DNA from 2 places in the Streptomyces sp. NPDC056169 genome. Region 1 is predicted to be linked to the other one. Evidence: riboswitches for the same ligand, from Rfam matches in the RefSeq annotation. Region 1 holds a riboswitch; the other holds the start of a gene.
The links. A riboswitch is a leader RNA that binds a small molecule or an ion and turns the genes downstream of it on or off. The one in region 1 is predicted to bind cyclic di-AMP.
Positions count from the first base shown of each region.

Region 2: another riboswitch for cyclic di-AMP. It lies ahead of ACFC0G_RS04110 (C40 family peptidase); the one in region 1 lies ahead of ACFC0G_RS07055 (M23 family metallopeptidase).

Region 1 is NZ_JBHJUO010000003.1:437,615-442,643, forward strand. It holds gene ACFC0G_RS07045 (MFS transporter) at 1-381, shown strand, start outside; gene ACFC0G_RS07050 (PP2C family protein-serine/threonine phosphatase) at 505-1,719, shown strand; cyclic di-AMP (ydaO/yuaA leader) riboswitch at 1,921-2,067, shown strand; gene ACFC0G_RS07055 (M23 family metallopeptidase) at 2,079-3,272, shown strand; gene ACFC0G_RS07060 (aldo/keto reductase) at 3,338-4,288, shown strand; gene ACFC0G_RS07065 (PrsW family intramembrane metalloprotease) at 4,285-5,029, opposite strand, start outside.
Region 2 is NZ_JBHJUO010000002.1:345,601-350,629, reverse strand. It holds gene bioB (biotin synthase BioB) at 1-1,034, opposite strand, end outside; gene ACFC0G_RS04120 (8-amino-7-oxononanoate synthase) at 1,178-2,359, shown strand; gene ACFC0G_RS04115 (ATP-binding protein) at 2,531-2,968, shown strand; gene ACFC0G_RS04110 (C40 family peptidase) at 3,037-3,513, opposite strand; cyclic di-AMP (ydaO/yuaA leader) riboswitch at 3,517-3,720, opposite strand; gene ACFC0G_RS04105 (hypothetical protein) at 4,035-4,340, opposite strand; gene ACFC0G_RS04100 (ATP-dependent Clp protease proteolytic subunit) at 4,348-4,971, opposite strand.

The sequences.
Region 1 (5,029 bases):
CGCGAGCGGTGTCTGGTCCTCGGGCTCGCGCTGATGGGCGGGGCCTTCCTGGTCCCGGTGGCCCTGGGCCGGGGCGTGGCCGGGCTGCTGCTGTGCGCGGCGGTCCTGGCCGTGGCGAACGCCGTGCTCTACCCGTACGAGATGGACACCGTCGTCGCCCTCTCCCGGGGGCGCTGGGTGGCCACCCACTACGGGCTCTACAACACGGTCTGCGGGATCGGGATCACCCTCGGGAACCTGGGCACGGGCGCGCTGCTCGACGTCACCGGCTGGTCGGCGGTGCCGTGGCTGACGCTGTGCGCGGTGGGCCTAGTGTGCGCGGCGGCGGTCGCCCTCCTCGCCCGCGGCGGCCGCCTCGCGGCGCCCCCGGACACCCCCTAGGGGGTGTCCGGGGGCGTACGCCAGTCGGCCCCGTGGAGGTCGCCGCCGGGTGCGGCGGCGGCCACCCTGGGAGGGCGCGGTACGGATCACCGTGGCCGGTACGGACCGGGCAGGAGAGCACAGGTGGGGCACCCCCTAGGAGCAGCGGGTCGCGGGCGGCGGGGCGGCGAGGGCCGCGGCCCGTACGGCGGGGCCCGGCGCTTCCTCCGCGCGCTGCCCCCGCTGATCATCGTGGGCGGTGTCGTCTTCGACGTGCTGACGCCGCCCGCGTACACCGCCGCGCCGCTCTTCTCCGCCGCCCCGCTGATCGCCGCGCCGTTCTTCTCGATGCTCACGACCCTGCTCACCGGGCTCGCCGCCGTCCTCGCCTCCGTCGGCCTCCACCTCTACAACGACACCGCGGCGGGCATCCCGGCCCTCACCGAGGCCCTCACCGTCGTCACCGTCTCCGCGCTCGCGCTCCTCATCAACCGGGTCGTGCGGCGCAGCGGCGAACGGCTGGCCTCCGCGCGGGTCATCGCGGAGACCGCGCAGAAGGCGGTGCTGCCGACGCCCGCCGAGCGGATCGACGGGCTGCAGTGCGCGGCCCGTTACGAGGCGGCGCAGGCCGACGCGTTCATCGGCGGCGACCTGTTCGCCGTGCAGGAGACCCCGCACGGGGTGCGGCTCGTCGTCGGGGACGTCCGGGGCAAGGGGATGGACGCGGTCGAGGCCGTCGCCGTGGTGATCGGGGCGTTCCGGGAGGCGGCCGAGCAGGAGCGGAGCCTGGAGGGCGTGGCGCAGCGGCTGGAGCGGGCGCTGACCCGGGAGGGGACCCGCAGGGACGGGCTCGACGCCTTCGAGGGGTTCACGACGGCCGTCCTGGCGGAGATCCCGCGCGTCCGCGAGGGCGGCGCCGGGACCGTACGGGTCGTCAACCGGGGCCATCCGCCACCGCTGTTGCTGTACGTGGACGGCAGCCTGGACGTGCTGGATCCGGCGGAGCCGGCGCTGCCGCTCGGCATGGGCGAGCTGGCGGCGTGGCCGGACCGGGCCGAGGAGCGGCCGTACCCGCCCGGCGCGACGCTGCTGTTCTACACGGACGGCCTCTCGGAGGCGCGGAACACGGCGGGCGTCTTCTACGACCCGGCGTCCCGCCTCGCCGGGCGGATCTTCCCGGGGCCCGAGGAGCTGCTCGACGCGCTCGTGGACGACGTACGGCTCCACACGGGCGGCGCGTCGACGGACGACATGGCGCTGCTCGCGCTGAGCCGGCCGGCGGCGGGGCAGCAGGAGAGGCGCAGGACGATGCCGGTGGTGCCGCCGGTGCCGCCGGACCGGACCGGTCACCAGGCGTAGTCGAGGAGTGTCACTCCGATAACAATTGACATAACGTCAGATCGTGGGGGTTTGGCGGCGCCTTTCTGAAGGGGGGTCAACTCGGGCGATTCCCGACCAATTCAATGAATGATCACCGGGAACAGCTTGGAATCGGACCCCCCTGTCTATTAACGTTCGATAACGCAGCGCGGTCGTCACAACCGTCGCAAGAGACGGCACCGTGCGCACGCGCCGAATCCTGAAAAGGAACCGGGGAACCACTACTTGGGGTGAATCGGGCCCTTCGCACCCGTGCGACCGTGCCCGTAGGAGACCTTCCTGCTCCGAACCCGTCAGCTAACCCGGTAGGCGAGAAGGAAGGAAAGGAGCGCGCCTCCGTGGCGTCCAACACTCCCGCACCCGAAGCCCCCTTCGATGCCTTCGGTGGTGGTGCGGGTCCTGCCGCTCCGGACACCGAGTGGAATCCCACCGAGGGCTCCCTCCGCGCCGAGAGCCGCTCCGGCGGCCGGCACCGGGTCGTCAAGCAGCGCTCCAACTTCGCCCGCTCCTCCACCGTCCTCGGCGTCGGCGTCATCGCGGCCGTCGGCGCGGGCGGTCTCGCCACCGCGCAGGAGAAGCCGCCGGTCGCGATATCGCTCCCCGACCTCCCGGACCTCGCCGACCTGAACCTCCCGGCCGCCGAGGACCTCCCCGGCGTCGGCGAGCTGTTCGCCGACGACGCCGACGAGCAGATCCGCGACACCATCGAGGCGACCGGCGGGAACGCGCACCCGCTCACCGCCGCCACGTACGTCACCCCGGCAGCCGACACGACGGCCGGGACCGGGACGACCGCCCGGACCGCCCAGGCCACGTACACCCCGCAGGCAGGGACGGCCACGGCCGCCGATGTCGCCGACGCCGGCGAGGTCCTCCGCGCCCGCATCCTCCAGCAGGCCGAGCAGCAGCAGGCCTCCGCCGACGCCGCCGAAAAGGCCGCAGCGGAGAAGGCGGCGGCCGAGAAGGCGGCGGCCGAGGCCGCGGCCAAGGCCGAAGCGGCGGAGAAGGCGGCCGCCGAGGCGAAGGCCAAGGCCGAAGCGGAGGCCAAGGCGAAGGCGGAGGCGGAAGCCAAGGCGGAGGCCGAGCGGAAGGCCGCGGCCGCCGAGGCCGAGCGCCTCGCCCAGCTCGCCGCCAGCTACTCGATGCCCCTCTCCTCGTACTCCCTCAGCGCCACCTACATGCAGTCCGGCTCGATGTGGTCCTCCGGCTACCACACCGGTCTCGACTTCGCCGCCCCCACGGGCACCCCGCTGAAGGCCGTCCACAGCGGCACCGTCAAGTCGGCGGGCTGGTCCGGCTCCTACGGCTACCGCGTCGTCCTGGAGATGGAGGACGGCACCGAGATCTGGTACGCCCACCTCTCCTCCATGACGGTCGCCGCGGGCCAGACCGTGACCACCGGCGAGACGATCGGCCGCGTCGGCGCCACCGGCAACGTCACCGGCGCCCACCTCCACATGGAGGTCCACACCTCGGGCGGCGACGGCATCGACCCGGCGGCCTGGCTCCGCTCCAAGGGCCTGCCGGTCTGAGGCCCTGAAGGCCTCGGGACGTCCCAAGCGGAATACGCCCGGTGGCGCGGAGGGTTGATCACCCCATGACTTCTCTCCGCACGCTGGGCTCTTCCGACCTGCACGTCTTCCCGCTCGCCCTGGGCGGCAACGTCTTCGGCTGGACCGCCGACGAGGCACAGTCCTTCGCCGTCCTCGACGCCTACGCCGCCGCCGGCGGAAACTTCGTCGACTCCGCGGACGTCTACTCCGCCTGGGCCGAGGGCAACGAAGGCGGCGAGTCCGAGACCGTCATCGGCCGCTGGCTCGCCTCCCGCGGCAACCGCGACGACATCGTCGTCGCCACCAAGGTCGGCGCCCACCCCCACTTCAAGGGGCTCTCCGCCACCACCATCAAGGCGGGCGCCGAGGAGTCGCTGCGCCGCCTCGGCACCGACCACATCGACCTGTACTACACGCACTTCGACGACGAGACCGTCCCCGTCGAGGAGATCGTCACCGCCCTCGACCAGCTCGTGAAGGACGGCAAGGTCCGCGCCGTCGCCGCCTCCAACATCTCCCCGGAGCGGCTGCGCGCCTCCCTCGACTTCGCGGAGGCCGAGGGCCTCGCCCGGTACGTCGCGCTCCAGCCGCACTACAACCTGGTCTCGCGCGACACCTACGAGGGCCCGCTCCTGGAGACCGTCGAGAGCGCCGGACTCGCCGCCGTCCCGTACTACGGTCTCGCCGCCGGCTTCCTCACGGGCAAGTACCGCCCCGGCACCGAAGTCGACAGCGTCCGCGCCTCCGGGGCCGGCGGCCACCTGGAGACCGACCGCGGCCGGGCCGTGCTCTCCGCGCTCGACGCGGTCGCCGAGGCGCACGAGGCCGAGCTCGCCACCGTCGCCCTCGCCTGGCTCGCCTCCCGGCCGACCGTCGCCGCGCCGATCGCCTCGGCCCGTACGGTCGAGCAGCTCCCGGCCCTGGTCGCGTCCGCGGACCTCACCCTGACGGAGGCCGACCTGGCGCTCCTCACGGAGGCCTCGGCCACCGCCTAGCTTCGGTACGGGTTGTAGCCGCCGTAGTCCAGGTACTGCGGCGGCGCCCACACCCGGCCCGTCGCCCGCGCCGCGTACGTGAGCGCGGGGGAGGCGACCGCCCGGCGCTGCCAGAGGTGGTGCAGGAGCTCCTCCTCCCGGGCCGGGAAGTCGGGCCCGGCCGTACCGCGCCGGGCCCGGTCCCGGAGGAACGCGAGGGTCGTCGCGAAGGACTCGTACTCGCCGACGGCCTGCGCCGCCGGAGGACCGTACGTCCGGGCGGCGAAGGCGCGGGCCAGCTGGCGGGCGCGCATCGAGGAGAGCGCGAGCGGCTCGGCGGGGGAGAGCCAGCCGGCCGCCGCGTACGCCGGGAGCTCCCCGGATATCGTGCGCAGCTCGCGCTGCCGGCTCCACACCGCGAGCCAGGTCAGCAGACCGAAGGCGGGGACCATGAAGCCGCCGTACACGGCGTAGAAGGCCAGGGGGCCGCCGAAGGTGGCGGCGCCGTTCCAGGCGGCGTGCATGCCCATCGCGAGGAGCAGTCCGACGATCGGCAGCAGCACCCGCCGGAGCCGCTTCCCGCGCGGCGCGAGCGCGGCGAAGCCGAAGCCGATGCCGGTGAGCACGGTGAAGAGCGGATGCGCGAACGGCGACATCACGACCCGGACGAAGAACGTTCCGGCGGTCACCATCCCGATGCCGGTGGAGCCGACCTGCTGGTCCTCCCCGAAGGCGTTGCCGAGGTAGAGGATGTTCTCGGTG
Region 2 (5,029 bases), on a different contig from region 1:
GCGACGGCGCCCGCCGCCGCGAGCGCGTCCGCCCGGTGCGCGGGCAGCGTCGTCGTGCCCGCGCCCTCCACCTCGAAGCCGGCGTCCGCGATCATGTCGAGGTCGGCCTGACCGGCCTGGCCCTCGCTCGTCAGGTAGTCGCCGAGGAAGATCGAGTTCGCGATGTTCAGCGCCAGCGGCTGCATCGAGCGCAGGTGCACCTCGCGCCCGCCCGCGATCCGCACCTCGACGTCCGGGCAGACGAACCGCACCATCGCGAGGATCCGCAGACAGCGCTGCGGGGTGAGGTTCCACTCCTTGGCGAGCGGCGTGCCCTCGAAGGGGATGAGGAAGTTGACCGGCACCGAGTCCGAGTCGAGGTCGCGCAGCGCGTACACGACGTCGACCAGGTCCTCGTCGGTCTCGCCCATGCCCGCGATCAGACCGGAGCAGGCCGACAGACCGGCGGCGTGCGCCTTCTGCACGGTGTCGACCCGGTCCGCGTAGGTGTGGGTCTTGGTGATCCCCTCGTACGTCGCCTCGGACGTGTTGAGGTTGTGGTTGTACGCGTCGGCGCCGGCGTCCCGCAGCCGCTCCGCCTGACCGTCCGAGAGCAGACCGAGGCAGGCGCACACCTCGACGCCCTCGTTCTGCTCCTTGATCGCCTCGATGGTCCTGCCGACGCGCTCGACGTCCCGGTCCGTCGGGCCGCGCCCGCTCGCCACCAGGCAGACCCGCTTGGCCCCGCCAGCGACACCCGCCGCGGCGGCCTGGGACGCCTCGTCCGGCTTCAGCCACGTGTACTTGAGGATCTCGGCCTTCGAGCCGAGCCGCTGCGAACAGTACGAGCAGTCCTCGGGGCACAGCCCCGACTTGAGGTTGACGAGGTAGTTGAGCTTCACCCGCCGCCCGAACCACTGACGGCGCACCTTGCCGGCCGCCGCCACCACATCGAGCAGCTCGTCGTCGGAGGTCGCCAGTACGGCGAGCGCTTCTTCACGGGTCGGCAGCTCGCGCCGCAGCCCCTTCTCCACCAGCGTGTTCAGCAGGTCCATAAGCGCTGATCCTTGCCTACCGCCCACCCCCGGGCCAAGGAGGATCCGAACAAACGCCCCCGAACGAGGTGTGTGGATGACCACATCCCGACCTCCGCATACTCCGGTTAGGGTCTGTGCGCTGCCTACAAAAGGATCGCCGCATGCCACAGGCCGACGACGCCAGGGCCGAGGGCCCGCGCCGGACCGCTTTCGACTGGACCGACGCAGAGGCGCGCCGCCGGGCGGCGGCCGGTCTCGTCCGTACGCTGCGGCCCCGGGCGGCCGAGTCGGAGCTCCTCGACCTGGCGAGCAACGACTACCTCGGCCTCACCCGCCGGCCGGAGGTCACCGAGGCGGCGGCCGAGGCCGCGCGGCGCTGGGGCGCGGGCGCCACCGGCTCGCGCCTCGTCACCGGCACGACCCGGCTGCACACCCGGCTCGAACGCGAACTCGCCGAGTTCTGCGGCTTCGAGGCGGCCCTCGTCCTCTCCTCCGGCTACGCCGCCAACCTGGCCGCGCTCACGGCCCTCGGCGGCCGGGACTCGCTGATCGTGTCGGACGCCTCCAACCACGCCTCGATCGTGGACGGCTGCCGGCTCGCGCGCGCCGAGACGGCCGTCGTCCCGCACGCCGACCCCGAGGCCGTACGCAAGACCCTGGAGGCGCGGCCGGAGCACCGGGCGCTCGTGGTCAGCGACTCCGTCTTCTCCGTCGACGGGGACAAGGCGCCGCTGCCGGAGCTCGCCGACGCCTGCCGGGCGCACGGCGCCGGGCTCGTCGTCGACGACGCCCACGGCTTCGGCGTCCTCGGCGACGGCGGCCGGGGCGCCCTGCACGAGGCCGGCCTGGCGGGCGACGAGGACGTCGTCGCCACCCTCACCCTCTCCAAGTCCCTCGGCAGCCAGGGCGGCGCGGTCCTCGGCCCGGCCCGGGTCGTCGAGCACCTCGTGAACACGGCGCGCACCTTCATCTTCGACACCGGGCTGGCCCCGGCAGCGGCGGGCGGCGCGCTCGCGAGCCTGCGTCTGATCGCCGGCGAACCGGCGCTCGCCGGCCGGGCACGGACCGTCGCCACCACCCTGTACGAGCTCCTCACGGCGGCCGGTCTGACCGCCGCGCGGCCGGACGCGGCCGTCGTCTCGGTGCGCGCCCCCTCGCCGGAGGCGGCGCTGCGCTGGGCGGCCGACTGCCGGGAGCAGGGTCTGGCGGTCGGGTGCTTCCGGCCCCCGTCCGTGCCGGACGGCATCTCGCGGCTGCGGCTCACGGCCCGCGCCGACCTGACGGACGCCGAGGTCCGGCGGGCGGTCGACACCATCCTGCGGACCGCGCCCGCCGCCGTCTGACCGGGTGAACTCCGCTGCCCAAGAGCGTTTCCGGGGAGCAGAGTTCACCGCTTCGGGCGATAGATGCGCACATATCGTGGTGGAACACCGGACGGGGCGGGACGATCAGAGCACTCTGACGCGAAGCGCAATCCGGGGTGGTGTCCCCGGCGGGAAAGGGACAGCGCCGCCATGGCAGACCATCAGGAAGCATCCGTCACTCTGCCGAGCGATCCCGCCTCGGTCCCCACGGCGCGGAGATACGTCGCGGACGTCCTGGGGGACTGGGGGCTCGACGGCGCCGCGGAGATCGCGGACTCGATCCGGCTGATCGTCTCGGAACTGGCCACCAACGCCGTGCAGCACACGTTCGGGCAGTCGCCGACCTTCACGATCGACCTCCGCCTGGAGCGGGAGGAGCGCCTGCACCTCGGCGTGACCGACAGCCATCCCCGCTGGCCCCGCCGTCTCCCGGCAGCGGTCCAGCAGGACAACGGGCGCGGCATGGTCATCATCCGCGTCCTCGCGGCGGAGGCCGGCGGCCGCCTCTCGGTCACTCCGACCGAGGAGGGCGGCAAGACGGTCTGGATCACCCTCCCGTGGACGGCGGCCCGGGTGGCCCCGGTGTAGGGCTCGTCCCCAGCGGGGGTGCGGCGGCGCCACCGCACCCCTCATCGGGCGTCAGCGCCCGGGTATCGTCACCGGACGCGGCCGTAGTAGACCTTCGACGACCAGATCTTGTCGAGCTTCACCCAGGAGCCCGTCTTGGGCGAGTGCCAGATCTTGCCGCTGCCGGCGTAGATGCCGACGTGGTAGACCCTCCCACCGGAGTGGAAGAAGACCAGGTCCCCCTTCTGCCGGCTGGCCGAGGAGATGTGCCGGGTCTTGTTGTACTGCTGCTGCGCGGTGCGGGGCAGCGACTTGCCCGCCTTCTTGTACGCGTAGAGCGTCAGACCGGAGCAGTCGAACCGGGTGGGTCCGGTGCTTCCGTACCGGTACGGCGATCCTTTCTTCGCGGCGGCGACGCTCAGTGCCTTGTTCGCGTGTGTCGTCGCTGCCTGGGCCTCCGTTGCCGCACCTGGGGCGAACAGCGTGCCGCCGACGGCGGCGAGGGTGAGAGCCGAGACGGCTCCGGCCCGGGACAGCAGGGACGGGACATGCATCTGCGCGGTCATGCGCAACCCTTCGTCAGCCGCCTGCGAAGGATGACCTGTCGGGTTCGGGCTGGCGAAGATGCCCGGCCGCGGCTGCGGCTTCACCCCAAGGAACGGCCTCGCTGGGACAGCGCGAACGTTCCGTACTGATTGGGTCCTCCACTCCTGCCGATCCACTCCTGTCGACCAGACGTCCGGGACAGCGGCAGGACTCGGCGTCCGCCCGGACCGCCCCGCCGCGGTGGCGGGGGCTTGTCGTCGACACGGATCTTGACCCACGACATGGGCGAAAACCGAGCTGAAACGGCGATATGTGAGGCTCCTCACGACTGATCCGTTCGGGTGGACAGCACCCCTTTGTGATCTTCGGAGGTTTGGCCGACGAGCCCCGTACCAGCGATGGAACGTTCGATTCCGCCAGATGCGTACACCTGTTGCGCAACTCGCCCGCTGCATATGTCGACTCGTCGACTACGCCGAACGGGGGAGGGTTTCTGCGGTGCGTGTCGGCCGACCGGACCTCGACACGACACGCGGATATGTCAACTCGCCCGAGTCCGGCGGACGGTGACGCGGTCCGCCCGGCGCTCCCCGTCCAACACCCTTAGGGCGCGCGCCAATGTGTCCGCGTGGACCTCACTCTCGCCCCGTTTATGCATGAGCGTCAGCGCCTCGCGCAGGGCCTCCGCCCGCCCCACCAGGGCCTGGGCCGCGCGCAACGCCCCATAGGTATGCGTACCTCTGGATGGATTGATCTTTCCCAGGAGGTCGACGACTTCGAGGTACGCGTCGACGAGTTCACCCTCGGCCCGGGTCAGGGCCGGCAGTGGCGGCAGCTCGGGGACCACGGCCGGCTCACCGGGCCGTGCCGCCGGCGCCGGCGCGCCGGCTCGTGACGACGTGGTCCGCCAGGCCGTACGCGACGGCCGCGGGTGCGTCCAGGACGGTCAGGCGGTCGATGTCGGCGTCGATCCGCTCCTGGTCCTGCCCGGTGTGTTCGACGAGCATCCCGGCGACCAGCTCGCGCAGGCGCAGCAGCTCGGCCGCCTGGAGGTCGAGGTCGCTGAGCTGTCCCTGGAGGGGCTCGTCCAGAGTCGGCTGCCGGAGCGTGACCCGGGCGCCGGGCAGGATCAGGCGCTTGCCCGGGGTGCCGGCCGCGAGCAGGACGGCGGCGGTGGAGACGGCCTGGCCCAGGCAGGTGGTCTCCACGTCGCAGGAGAGCGTCCGCATCGTGTCGTAGATGGAGGTCATGGCGCTGATCGAGCCGCCGGGGGAGTTGATGTAGAGGGAGATGTCCTGCCCCGGCGCCGCGTGGTCGAGGTAGAGGAACTGGGCGATGGCGTCGTTGGCCGAGGTCTCGTCGACCGGCGTGCCGAGGAAGACGATCCGGGATTCGAGAAGCTTCGAGTACGGGTCGAGGGTCCGGGTCCCGAAGCTGGTCCGCTCCGTGAACTCGGGCAGAACGTAGCGAGCGTCCATGGCTGAGAGCCTCCATCGGTCTGTCTGTAAAAAATGTACAGGACGTACAGCCCGTAAG